3 regions of the Paenibacillus sp. Soil724D2 genome follow, and region 2 is predicted to be linked to each of the others. Evidence: a T-box and tRNA genes for the amino acid it is inferred to sense, from the RefSeq annotation. Region 2 holds a T-box; the other regions hold tRNA genes.
What was found. A T-box is a leader RNA that pairs with one kind of tRNA and senses whether it is charged. The one in region 2 lies ahead of ASG85_RS30400 (arginine--tRNA ligase), so its partner is inferred to be a tRNA-Arg.
Positions count from the first base shown of each region.

Region 1: it has a tRNA-Arg gene. The T-box ahead of ASG85_RS30400 (arginine--tRNA ligase) is inferred to sense a tRNA for this amino acid. The anticodon was not compared.
Region 3: it has a tRNA-Arg gene. The T-box ahead of ASG85_RS30400 (arginine--tRNA ligase) is inferred to sense a tRNA for this amino acid. The anticodon was not compared.

Region 1 is NZ_LMRY01000009.1:186,947-191,409, reverse strand. Features, by position in the region: gene ASG85_RS11715 (stalk domain-containing protein) at 1-684, shown strand, start outside; gene clpP (ATP-dependent Clp endopeptidase proteolytic subunit ClpP) at 870-1,451, opposite strand; tRNA gene ASG85_RS11705 (tRNA-Arg) at 1,683-1,754, opposite strand; gene ASG85_RS11700 (sugar-binding transcriptional regulator) at 2,059-3,081, shown strand; gene gap (type I glyceraldehyde-3-phosphate dehydrogenase) at 3,167-4,174, shown strand; gene ASG85_RS11690 (phosphoglycerate kinase) at 4,375-4,463, shown strand, end outside.
Region 2 is NZ_LMRY01000056.1:10,550-15,012, forward strand. Features, by position in the region: gene ASG85_RS30400 (arginine--tRNA ligase) at 1-1,687, opposite strand, end outside; T-box leader at 1,767-1,987, opposite strand; gene ASG85_RS30405 (EamA family transporter) at 2,036-2,902, opposite strand; gene ASG85_RS30410 (GDYXXLXY domain-containing protein) at 2,960-4,463, opposite strand, start outside.
Region 3 is NZ_LMRY01000011.1:94,496-98,958, reverse strand. Features, by position in the region: gene tig (trigger factor) at 1-463, opposite strand, end outside; gene ASG85_RS12950 (hypothetical protein) at 574-1,491, opposite strand; tRNA gene ASG85_RS12945 (tRNA-Arg) at 1,646-1,719, shown strand; cobalamin riboswitch at 1,843-2,036, shown strand; gene ASG85_RS12940 (energy-coupling factor ABC transporter permease) at 2,183-2,962, shown strand; gene ASG85_RS12935 (energy-coupling factor ABC transporter substrate-binding protein) at 2,959-3,243, shown strand; gene cbiQ (cobalt ECF transporter T component CbiQ) at 3,240-4,049, shown strand; gene ASG85_RS12925 (energy-coupling factor ABC transporter ATP-binding protein) at 4,046-4,463, shown strand, end outside.

The sequences.
Region 1 (4,463 bases), on a different contig from region 2:
TCCGTTTATGCGAATTTGATCGGTAGTGAAGCGTCCGTAGACTTTCTTCTAGGCAATGTGTATACGGACGAACTGACAGTGCCTCCTCATGAGACTTACGTGTATGCGAAGCTTCCGGACTTCTATCCGGGACAGGGCGTGAACTTATTTTACGATGTAGAAACAGACGGTGAGCTGCAAATCTCATTCGGTGTGACGGATCGCATGCTGACGCCAACGATAGCGCAGGAGCTTCCGTTATTGGGCTTCACAGGCCACGTACGCGGCACATTCCCGACATCGGAAATTAAATGGGATATAGACGCCTCAAGCTTCACGAAAACGTCGGTACTAACGATTGGTGATAATAAGACGGATCCGTTCGTTAAAGGGTATGACGTGATGCGTAAGCAGAATGTAGAGAATGGCGGTAATTATGGCGTGGTTTATAAAATCCATGCGGATAAGCCGCGCAAAATGGCTGTTATGATTATGGCCAAAGGCGGCGTGTTCAAAGGACCATTCAAAATAAACGGTGAAATCATTCCGGTTCCTTATTCCGGTGTCATTACAGCATTTGACGGAATGGAAGTGCTAGCTCGTACAACAGGTACGGAAGACGCGCTGGACATCGAGTTCACGCCTCCGGCAGGCTCGGCATTCCCGATTGACCTGATTTTCTATCCATTGGATGAGAAGAATTAAGATAAGTTTGAATAGAAAAGAGCCTATGGAGATCCAGTGTTGCATAACACTAGTGTCTCTGGAGGCTCTTTTTTTTCGAGCTTACGGCGGCGGTGAGAAGGGAAGAGTGGGGAGATCCAATAAAAAAACCAGCCGCAGAACCGCTCATTTGAGCAGTCACCGCAGGCTGGTTTTTATTTTACAAATTAGACGCGCTCGATAACTTTATCGATGAGTCCGTATTCGGCCGCTTCCGCAGCGCTCATGAAGTTGTCGCGGTCTGTGTCCTTTTCGATGCGCTCGAAAGTTTGACCCGTACGCTCTGCGAGGATTTTGTTCAGGTTGTCTCTCATTTTCAAAATACGCTTAGCGCGGATTTCGATGTCTGAGGCTTGACCTTCAGCACCACCAAGTGGTTGGTGAATCATAACTTCGCTGTTAGGCAAGGCGTAACGTTTGCCTTTGGCACCTGCTGTGAGGAGGAATGCCCCCATAGAAGCAGCCATACCAACGCAGATCGTGGATACGTCTGGCTTAATGAACTGCATCGTGTCAAAGATAGCCATACCAGCTGTAATGGACCCGCCAGGGCTGTTGATGTAAAGCGAGATATCTTTATCAGGATCTTGTGCGGCCAAGAAAAGTAGCTGAGCAATGATGGAATTAGCCACAACATCGTTGACACCCGTGCCTAAGAAAATAATGCGGTCCTTCAGCAAGCGAGAGTAGATGTCATACCCTCTTTCACCGCGCGCGTCCTGTTCGACGACCATAGGAATAAAACTCATGAGAATGACCTCCTTGGGGTGGGTACATGGTTTAAAAGATGGATACGTGGAGTCAATGTAATCATAGAATAATGAAATTGATCTCCTTTGTACATACTGTTTACAGTATCTACAAGTATGATAACGAAAAAACCTCTGAAGGTCAAGAAAGGTCAAACTAACAATAAAAAAAATCAGCAAGGATGCTGATTTTGGCCAATCTGGTGCTGATTCTGCTGTAATTCTTAAGAACGCGCCCGAAAGGAATCGAACCTTTATCTCAGGCTTCGGAGGCCTACGTCATATCCATTGGACCACGGGCGCATAAAAAGTTAATAAGTGAAGCAAGGGTTATTATATGTCAGACGCCCAGAAAAAGCAAGACAGTAAGCCCTTTCAGCCCATATTAGTGAAAAATGTTTGAACAAATGTTGAATCTGGAAAGAAAATTGGTTATAATGAAATAGTAAGCTATCAGAAAGCATTCACGCAGAACAATCTTCAGTGAATTCCTCTTTCTGATTTGGGATTTGGGTAAGGAACTTTTTTTTCGCCCGGGTGGGACACAAAATGTATACCCGGGACATAAAACGTCCATCGACGGATCAGGAGCGTTATAAGTCGTCATATGAGAGAAATTCTTGACATTCAGAAACAGCTCTTGCCGGATCTCATGGACATCATGAAGAAGCGGTACTCGATTTTACATCATATCTTAGTCTCCGGTGTTGTCGGACGCAGAACGTTAGCTTCTTCGCTCGATATGACCGAACGCGTGCTGCGCGGGGAAGTTGATTTCCTTAAGGAGCTTGGACTTCTCGAATCGGATGCAACAGGGATGAAGATTAGTGAATCGGGTCGTCAATTGCTCGAGGACATGCAGCCCATCATTAAGATGGCTTTTGGATTAACGGACTTGGAGGAAAGTATTGCTAAGTCATATGGCATCTCGCAAGTGATTGTTGTTCCTGGTGATTCCGACACTTCGGTATTTACGAAGAAGGAGCTAGGACGTGCAGGTGCAGCAGCACTCCGCAAGTACGTGTCCAAAGATGATATCATCGCTGTAACCGGCGGATCTACGATGGCGCAGATTGCCAATAACCTGGCGATATCCTCTTCCATGAAAGGCAGCTGGTTCGTACCGGCTCGCGGTGGACTTGGTGAAAGTGTGGATATGCAGGCGAACACCATTGCTTCTATTATGGCCAAGAAAACAGGCGGTAAATACCGATTGCTGCATGTACCGGATCATCTCGGGGAGGAAGCCTACCAATCGCTTATCCAAGATCCGCAAATTCAAGAAGTTGTTGACGCTGTTCGTAGTTGTCGCATCGTTGTACACGGTATCGGGGATGCTATGGTCATGGCACGCAGACGTAAGGTGGACGCTGAGACGACACGCAGTCTGGAACTCGAGGGTGCTCTCGCAGAGGCGTTAGGGTACTATTTTGACCGCCAAGGAAATGTGGTTCACAAGATGCCAACCGTAGGGCTTCGTCTGGAGGATCTTCAGCGTATTGAAGTCGTTATTGGTGTAGCCGGCGGGAAGAGTAAGGGGGAAGCGATCGCTTCCGTGCTTCGTCATGGACAGGAAGATGTTCTTGTAACCGATGAGGCAGCAGCTTTGGAAATTATGAAACATGTTTAATAAAGACGAAAGACATCATAACGTATGCCTTCATCAGCTGCGTTTTGAAATATAATTATTTATTTAATCTTAGGAGGAATTGGCTATGACAACAAAAGTAGGTATTAATGGTTTCGGACGTATTGGTCGTAACGTATTTCGCGCAGCTTTGAACAATTCAGAAGTACAGATCGTTGCAGTAAACGATTTGACTGACGTTAAAACATTGGCTCATTTGCTCAAATATGACACAACTCACGGTAAACTAGACGCTACAGTTGAAGCTGGTGAAGGCGAATTGATCGTTAACGGTCGTTCCATCAAAGTTTTTGCTGAGCGTGACCCTGGGAACCTGCCTTGGGCATCTGTAGGTGCAGAAATCGTTATCGAATCTACTGGTATTTTCACAGCTAAAGAAAAAGCAGCCCTTCACTTGAAAGGCGGAGCTAAGAAAGTTATCATTTCCGCTCCAGCTTCCGACGAAGATATCACAATCGTACTTGGTGTGAACGAAGATAAATACGATCCAGCAGCTCATACAATTATCTCCAACGCTTCTTGTACAACAAACTGTCTGGCTCCTTTCGCGAAAGTTATCAACGATAGCTTCGGTATCGTAAAAGGTATGATGACAACTGTTCACTCTTACACAAATGACCAATCCGTGCTTGACGTTCCTCATAAAGACCTTCGTCGTGCTCGCGCAGCAGCTGAGAACATCATTCCTTCCAGCACTGGTGCAGCAAAAGCAATCGGTCTTGTTCTTCCAGAACTTAAAGGCAAATTGAACGGTATGGCTATGCGTGTTCCTACACCTAACGTATCCGTAACTGATTTGGTTGTTGAGCTTAAAGTTAACGTAACAGTTGACGAAGTAAACGCAGCTCTGAAAGCAGCTTCCGAAGGCCCTCTTAAAGGCATTTTGAATTACACAGAAGATCCGCTTGTATCCAGCGACTTCAATGGTGACCCAGCTTCCTCCACAATCGATGCTCTTTCCACAATGGTAGTTGGCGACAACATGCTGAAAGTGGTTTCCTGGTACGATAACGAGTGGGGCTATTCCAACCGTGTTGTTGATTTAGTAGCTTTCATTGCTAAAAAAGGTCTATAATATTTACTAATCACAGATTTGGAAAACACATGAAGGGGAGAAGAGATTCTCCTCTTTATGTGCGATTTACCCCTAGAAAAGGTTGACAGGAAGTATACCCTACAAGGAGAGACTTTGAGCTCCGCTCAAAGATCCCTAAAAAGGAGAGACTTTGAGCTCTACTCAAAGATCCCTATATTATGTTCAGGAGGCTTTGACCTATGAGTAAGAAAAGTGTTCGCGATGTTGAAGTAGCTGGTAAAAGAGTATTTGTTCGCGTTGATTTCAACGTACCTGTAGAAAATGGTCA
Region 2 (4,463 bases):
TGGCAGCTTCCAGTGTTTCGGGCCAATAGGCGACGTGCCTCAAAAGCTGATATTCCTGTTCTTCCAGAAGAGTCCCATCGAACTTTGCTTCCATCTTATGAAGTCGAGTATCTTTCTTTGCTTTGTCCAAAATACTGTTAGCTCTTGAGTATGCATAAAGCAGGTAGACGCCCGTGTTCCCGGTTATTTCCGTCGCTTGCTCCAAGTCAAAAATAACTTCTGTTTGCAGCTGATATTTCAGCAAATAATAACGAATCGCAGCCGCAGCAATCGATCTGCTGGAAATACCCGCTTTTCTTGAGCGTTTAGCGTCAATGACTCTCTCCATGTGATCGAGTAGGTCCGCGACTTTAATTCCAATCCCTTGGCGCCCAGACATCGCATAGGAGCTTTTGCCAGCCGAAATATCAATACCCAGTCCTGCTGCAGTTTCCGGGCTTAAGGAAACGACCCCATAGCTCACGTGTTTAAGCTGACTCGCCTGCTGCTCATAGCCCAATACTTCTAGAGCTAGCTTAACCATCTCCTGCGGGTATTGCTGACGATAATCAATAACATTAATGACGACATCCGCTTGCCCTATCGATTTCTTTCTGCCCTGGAAAGCTGTGGACCATAGTCCATCCTCCCATTTTTTATATACAAAATCATTCGGCAGCACACCGAATTTCCATAGATGATAGGCTATATCCTTCGCTGTATACGTTAAAATACCATTGGAACGAACAAGCACTTTATCCCCTTGATAATTTGTGCTTTCCCCAGCTGTAACGGCCCCTTCTTCTAGATTCTTCAATACCCAGCAGCCTGCTAATTTCCCATCCGTCACCTTATGAAACATATCAGTTTGGCTCAGCAGCTCAAAGGTTGTGTCCCAGAATCCCGCTCTCACAATGCTGCTTTCCCAAACCAGCACATCGTAATGTATGCCGAACTGCTTCATTTCTTCCAACTGCTCGCGAACGATCCTTTCCGCCACCAAAGCACCCATCCACGCAAGATTGGAATGCCCACTCTCTAGCGCATGAAGAACTGTAGAACGCTGCTCTACAAGCTCTGGCTGCACTTTGTAAGCCTGATTCACCTTAGCGTAGGTTTCCCAACAAAAGTCGCCAAATCGATTAAAAGACTCTTCTGTCTTTGTATGAAGAATGCCCACCACGGTATCCGCTAATTGATTCCCCAGATCATCAATATAGTTATGCACCTCCACCTGATACCCTGCTTGCGAGAGCATGCGAGACAACGAATCACCGATACAAGAATTTCTCAAATGGCCAATATGAGCAGCTTTATTCGGATTGATTGATGTATGTTCGATCAAAATTCTTGTTTTGTTTCTTTGATCAACAAGCTCTTTTGCAGCTCCATATTGACCAGAAGACCACGTGTCCCAACTTATATAAAAGTTCAGAAACCCCGGAGGCACTGCAGCCACTTTGGCAAATAAGCCTTGTACGGAACCGCTCTTTTCTATACGCTGTTGAAGCTCTTGTGCGATTTGCAAAGGAGCTTTACGTACTATTTTTGCTAAAAGCATAGCAACATTCGTGCTGTAATCCCCGTGCTCTGCGTGTGCTGGGTGTTCCGTCAAGATTTTCAGCGTCACAGGTTGTTCTATTCCGTACTCTTGAAATAAAACACCTACATGATACTCGATTTCATTCGTTAAAAGCTGTTGAATCATGGCATATTCCTCCTAATAGGATTGATGCGAAGCCTATAATCTTTTTTCAGAAAAACGCAAAAAAGCCCCCGTCTCTATAATAAGAGACGAGAGCTGTTCATTCCCGCGGTACCACTCTAAGTGTTAAACCACTGGTTTAACCACTCCAACGATAACGGCTTATGCCGGATCTCCCTACACCGTACTTTCAGAAGACCATTTCCCAGACCCGCTTCACTCTTGACATTCGTACCGGTTCCCACCTGCTCCGGCTCGCTGCGACTGTCCGACAAGAATTACTGTCCTGTTCATCAATGTTGATTATGAAATTAAGAATTTACTGAATATTACAGCAATAATAATGTGTTGTCAAGATCCAACTAATTTCATCATCATAATGCCTATGAATGCTAAAGCTAAGCCGGATTGCTCCATTTTTGAGAATTTGTCCTTCAAAACAAACCGTGTATACAATAAGACTATCAATACATTAAGTGCAACGACGGCGGAAACTAATCCCGTTTTCCCCTGATCGAATGCATGGATAATGAAGATCATGCCTATGACATTTGTAATCCCGACGACCATTCCAATCAGGAAGGTTCTACGTTCTGTCCAACTGGCTGGCGCGACTTCTTTTCCTTTATCCTTTGCCCTGTCCTTCAACCACCATAATCCGAAACAGCATGTCCCTGTTGCAAACATAAAAAATAGCGTTGGAAACAATGGCGCAGAAACGATGGTTGTCCATTTGCTAGACAAATCATTTCCGGCAAAAAGAAACAAAGCAAGCACTCCCCATCCGGCTCCTTGCAGGTTCTTAAGGGTGATATCATTCGAGTAACGAACGAATAAAATACCTACTACGATCACAAGGAAGGCAAAGAATTGCCATAAATTAAGTCGCTCATCCCAAAGTAGAAATGCGACGAAAACCACAACGACCGATGGTAAACCGGTGAGGATGGCAACTAAAGAGGCTTTGCCTACCGCAAAGCCTTTGAACATACTGGCATTGGCTCCAAAAGAGAACAATCCCATTTGAACACCAATCAGAGCTGATACCGTCCACTCTTGCTGTGAAATAAGGGCGCAGCCAATACTGACGAGCGCCCCCATAAAAAATGTGCCGCAGAGCAGCACATTCCGATTCAGCGATTGCTGGCTGGTCCAATGATATAGAATGCCTCGCAGCCCGAAACTGGCAGCCGCAAGCACTGAAAATATAAGCCACATGAGAAGAGTTACCCCTTTCTTTTAAGCAAAGATCGGGTAATTTTACCACATTAATCTTTATTGGACAACACTTGGTTGTAACAATAAACGCACAAGGATCGCATCGCCGCCAGCAGAAACTTTCACTTCAGCAAACTTGGCATCCCGTTCAAATACACGGCCTGTTCCTTCCGGAATGAAATAAGTCTCGATCCCATATTCAATACCCTCATAACCGACCTTGTTTCCATTCATGCGAACCTCTCCCGGAGCTAATGCTTCCCCTTTGGTATATAAGCGGCGATATTCATAAACACCTGTCGCCTGGTTCGGAGAGAGAACGATTGTAATTTTCCCCTTAGAACTTGCCTCATCATTTTTATCTGCAAATAGAGGCGGCTCAGATATAGTATAGCGCAAACGCACATAGTCACCTTGAATTAGTGAACGTGGATCAAGCGGTTTAAGCTCCAGCTTAATCAGCTGTCCGTGAGCGAGCAGCCACTCACTTTTACCAATTTGTAAGGACATTGCCATGACTTGAAGCAGAACTAGCAGAGCAATAATCCAGCGGTTCATAGCATAATTAGAATTAGCCTCAACGGGTTCAATCGCTTCAGAACGATGTCTTTTTTCATACCAAACCGTAAAGGCAAGAACCAAAATCCCGATAGCCGCGAAGCTAATCGATTTGTGCAGAAGCTTCCAGGCCAGATCATAATATTTATATACCAGGAAAGCAATCCAGAAGCCCATTGACCAAGCATAAATCCATTTGATTTGCAGTTGTCTACTAATGACCAAAGCGAGAACAACGACGATAAAGAATAGCACATTGGCTATATAATACCAAGATGACTCCGCCATAAAAGTTAAGGCAAATAAAGTTATCAGAAATGAAGGAAAACTGCTGTAAAGTATGGGTTGTCTGACTCCCGTATTTGCAATGACCTGACCACTGGCAAACATAATGAATAATAAGCCGGTAAGTACGGTAAGAACAATAGTACCGCTATCAATCCAATTGAAAAGTACGAAAGAAGCAATAATGACAGCAGCCAGTAAGAAGAATATACGATGTACCAACCCACCAATGTAGATAAAAGCTGCAATCGTAAGCGCCAGGAAAACCAAGAGAATAGGAACATTCTCCGTAAATACAGCCGCTCCTGCTCCAAGCAGCAATCCACTAATGAGTATCGTGTATCGCACTAATGAATTTAGTTTTTTTGCTATGATCATCGCAATGACAGTGACACACCCAAAGCCTATTAGTATATTCTCCGGTTCATTAAATCCTAGTACAACAGTGATAATCCCAATGATCGTCAAGCTTCCCAGAAGCGAGCCAATAATGATGACCGAAACGGTGAGGACACGGACGACCCATTTGGTAAAATCTCCTTCCGGCTTTGCTTGATCCGTAGCTTCTTGATCCGAGCGATTTTCCGGTTGCAACTGCTTGGAAGAGGGATTCCAAGAACGAATAAAGTTCATGAACTTCACATTCGCAAAGATGAACAAGATAATAAACAACAAGCTGGCTATGAAAAAAAACTCGTTATAATACTGGATGATAAGC
Region 3 (4,463 bases), on a different contig from region 2:
GAACAACCAATTCAGCATGACGTTGTTGCAAACGTGTAAGCTCTTCAGTCAATTCTTCATCCGTAACTTCTGCGCTTACCGCTTCAACTTCGATACCTTTGTATTCGCCAAGAGTTACTTCAGGCTTAACAGTTACTTTAGCTTTGAACTTCAGTACTTGTCCTTTGCCGAATTGCTCAACGTCTACTTCAGGACGATCAACAGGCTCGATTTTAACTTCTTCAATCGCTTCCACATAAACTTCTGGCAAAATGATATCTAAAGCATCTTGATACAAGCTTTCTACACCAAATTTAGCTTCAAAGATAGAACGAGGTACTTTCCCTTTACGGAATCCTGGAACATTCACTTTCGCGGATACCTTTTTAAATGCTTTATCCAAAGCATCTGCTACGCGCTCTGCGCCAACTTCCACTTCAAGAACGCCTACGTTCTTCTCTATTTTTTCCCAACTTGCTTTCATTTTATGCTTTCCCCTCCAAAAATGTACGATGACATATTTTCACGTTACGCTCTTTACAACCATTCTATTATACCATATAAGATTTTCATTTCAAGGCAGCCTTTCTTGCCTTATGATGGGTCCGGATTAAACTGCTTCACAAACGCTTGCAGCACAAGGTTAGCTCGTTTCCACTGAAGCTTCATGGAATCAACAATCCCGTAATTATCTAGTAATTCTTCACGATTCACCGAGCCAAACAATTTCTCTTGAAGAATCGCATGAAGTGCAGATGCCCACACATCAACAGCACCTTCTTCCGCTTTCTGCAGATCGGTATAGATCGATGTCCCATACGCATAGGCTAGAAATTCCTGCCAGGTCTGCTTGGCAAAATAGACAAAATCAGGTTGGCTTATTTCACTAATGTCCCCGACTCTGCGAATCATATCACGAATGCGTGATGGAAAATCCTCCGGGCACAGCGGTGTCTCTTCGATCTCGACAAGGATCTTTTCCCCATTCTTAGGAAACTCAATAAATCCTCGCTCACCCATCTGTTTAAGCGCCTGCAAAGCTTTAAACTGAATGTGAGGGTGCCGCGGCTTCTCACATAGCCACTCCTTTACACGGTCGCTCACGTCAGATTGATCAATGAACGCTAATTGTTCAAGGGCATTGACTTGCTGCTCCAACGTACCTTCTCTTAGCATATTCAGAAGTTTAAGCGCAAAGGCGCCATCATCGGCTGTCTTATCTTGTATGTACTGCCGTAATAGATCCGTTTCTTCTTCTGGATCATCTTCCAATGGAGACGTCATAGGGAACATGGTTTCTGGATACATGGTATACAGCCAATTCCTCAAAGCTTCCCATTGTTCAGTTTTGTGTTGGTCTACTGTCGGAAATTGCAGTAGAAAGGTAAGCAATTGGAGCGCATCACTATACTGCTCTGTTTTTAGGAACCGAGTAAGCTCCTCTTCGTAAAATTGCTCTGTTTTCGGAAAAAGAATTAAGTTATTGATGGATGGGTCCGTTATGATGATCACCTCAGAAATCTTCTCGCTGGTGACAGTTTACTTGATTGTCCAAGTGATTGCAAAATAAATATATAAAATAGGGTTGACTTCACTTTAAACTATATGATAATATAACTCTTGCTTCGCTAAACGGATCAAATCCGCAAGGTAAGAAGAGGTTTATGTCTCAGTAGCTCAGCTGGATAGAGCACACGCCTTCTAAGCGTGCGGTCGGGGGTTCGAATCCCTCCTGGGACGTTCATGCACGGCAAAGGATCGCGAGAAATCGCGATCTTTTTTTGTTTATCTACATTTGCTAAAAAATAAAATTTCACTATGCTACGAATCTTTCATATTGTGTTATACTCTTTTCAATTACATATTTTTTCGAATAAATGAGGTGCCTTTGCGTAGCAAGCAAGGGGTAACAGGGAATCGGGTGCAAATCCCGAGCGGTCCCGCCACTGTATTCGGGGAGTTTCTTTCTATCATGTCACTTGATGAAAATTCAGGGAAGGCTGAAAGAATACGATGATCCGAGAGCCAGGAGACCTACCTTCATTTATGCACCCAGAAACCTTCGCGGAAAGGAGCGGTGTACGTCAAGTCTTTCGACATCTAGCTTATATTTGTCGTTTATTCGTACGTACCCACGGCCAATCCATCAGGATTGGTCTTTTTTGTTCGTTACACAAACTTTAATTAGGAGGAATTAAAAAACATGCAAACTAAGGCACAAAAGAACAAGGTCACTAGCTTCTTACTAGTGGTTATAGGGTTAGCCCTCTATCTATTCATTAATGAACCGCAAACCGTTTACGGCATGCACATTATGGAAGGATTTCTCCCTGTAGGTTGGGCTATATTTTGGTGGGCAGCCTTCCTTCCGTTCTTCTTTCTAGGTGTCCGAGCACTTATCAAAATTACGAAAGAACATCCAGAGCTCAAAATTATGCTTGGCCTTGCTGGCGCATTCACCTTCGTACTGTCGGCATTGAAGATCCCTTCTGTAACCGGAAGCAGTTCTCACCCAACAGGTACAGGTTTAGGAGCCGTAATGTTCGGACCGCTCCCTATGAGCGTCCTAGGATCGATTGTTTTGTTATTTCAAGCGGTTTTACTTGCTCATGGAGGACTTACGACACTCGGGGCAAATGCTTTCTCCATGGCCCTCTCCGGTCCAGTAGTTGGTTACTTCATATATAAGTCCATGATGAAAACAACAGGCAAACAAAAATGGTCGATATTTTTGGCAGCTGCTCTTGCCGACTTATCCACATACATTGTTACTTCTGTCCAATTAGCTCTTGCATTCCCAGCTGAACAAGGTGGATTTATAGCATCCTTTTTGAAATTCGGCGGTATTTTTGCCATTACACAAATTCCTCTTGCTATTAGTGAAGGTATTTTAACCGTATTAATATGGAATTGGTTACAATCTTACAGCCCAAAAGAGCTATCCATTCTACAACATAAAATGAAAGGAGCTTCTGAGCTATGAAAACTCGTACTGTGAATACCTTGATGTTAATTGCCGTTGTATTATTGGCAGTCTTACCCCTTATTTTCGCAAAAGGCGAATTTGGTGGATCTGATGATGCCGCTGAACAATTAATCCAAAGTATTGAGCCTTCCTATACGCCATGGTTCTCTTCATTATTTGAGCTCCCAGCTGAGACGGAAAGTATGCTGTTCGCCTTACAAGCTGCCATCGGGGCTGGCTTCATCGGGTATGCCTTTGGCTATTTCAAAGGGAAAACGTCTAAGTCCAAAAACCAATGATGAAATTAATCGACTCGCTCTCCTATAAAAATGCCTTACGCCCCCTATCACCGATGTGGAAGTGCGGTTTTGCAGTTACCATGCTGTTGTTTTCTTATCTAACGCATCCAGCGGTCCAGGTAATTATAGCGATTTGGATGGCCGTATGGACGGTAGTCTATGCTCGTATTCCAATCAAATATTATGTAACTATCATCGGTGCTGCATGCCTATTTTTTGTAGGTAGTGTACCCGCAATAGTGGTAGAGGTCCGTCCTTTGCAAGAAGCCTTGCCTGATATCCATGAGGTGGCGGCCTTTACATTCATGGACTGGAAGTTGTCCGTTTCTTCAACAGCTCTTTTGCTAATTGGCAAATTATTCGTTCGTATCATAGCAAGTCTAAGTTGCGTGTCCTTTATTATGTTCAGCACTCCTTTTTCCGAAATGCTGCAAGTTTTACAAAAAGTTCGTGTTCCCAAGCTAGTTCTGGAAATTATGCTTATTATGTATCGGTTTCTGTTCATCCTATTTGAAATTGCCAATAACATGTATGTGGCTCAGCAATCTAGAGGCGGTCAGACTGGTTTCCAAAATAGACTAAAGGATACAGCCATTATTATTGTTCAAATGTTTATTAAAACGATGCAGCGGTATAAATCATTGTCAAATGGCCTTGTCTCCCGAGGTTTTACGGATGACATTCACATGGCCCCCTACCGAGCTAACCCTGTACCTTTTCGATATAAATTGGAAAGTTATGTAGGACTCACGCTCTTACTGCTGCTCGAAATTTGGCTGCGTTGGAATTGGAGGAGTATCCGATGAGCACGATTCTAGAAACCTTAGAAGTTAGTTTTAGCTATCCCGCTTCTCAGAACATGGCTTTAAACAAATTAAAGCTCCGCATCCCCGAGGGAAAAAAAACAGCTATTTGCGGTCATAACGGTTCTGGCAAATCAACATTATTTCTTCAAGCTATTGGCATTCATTCACCTTCATCAGGCCAAGTTGTATGGAAGAACGAAGCTTTAACTTATACCCGCAAAGAACTCAAGCAATTACGTCAAGACGTTGGACTTGTCTTTCAAGATCCGGAACAGCAGCTCATTCTGAATACTCCTTATGAGGATGTCACCTACGGTCTGCGGAATGCTGCCATTCCTGAGCCTGAGATTAACCGCCGAGCAGAAGCTATATTAAGAACGATGGGGCTCGAGCACTTAGCAAACACACCTATTC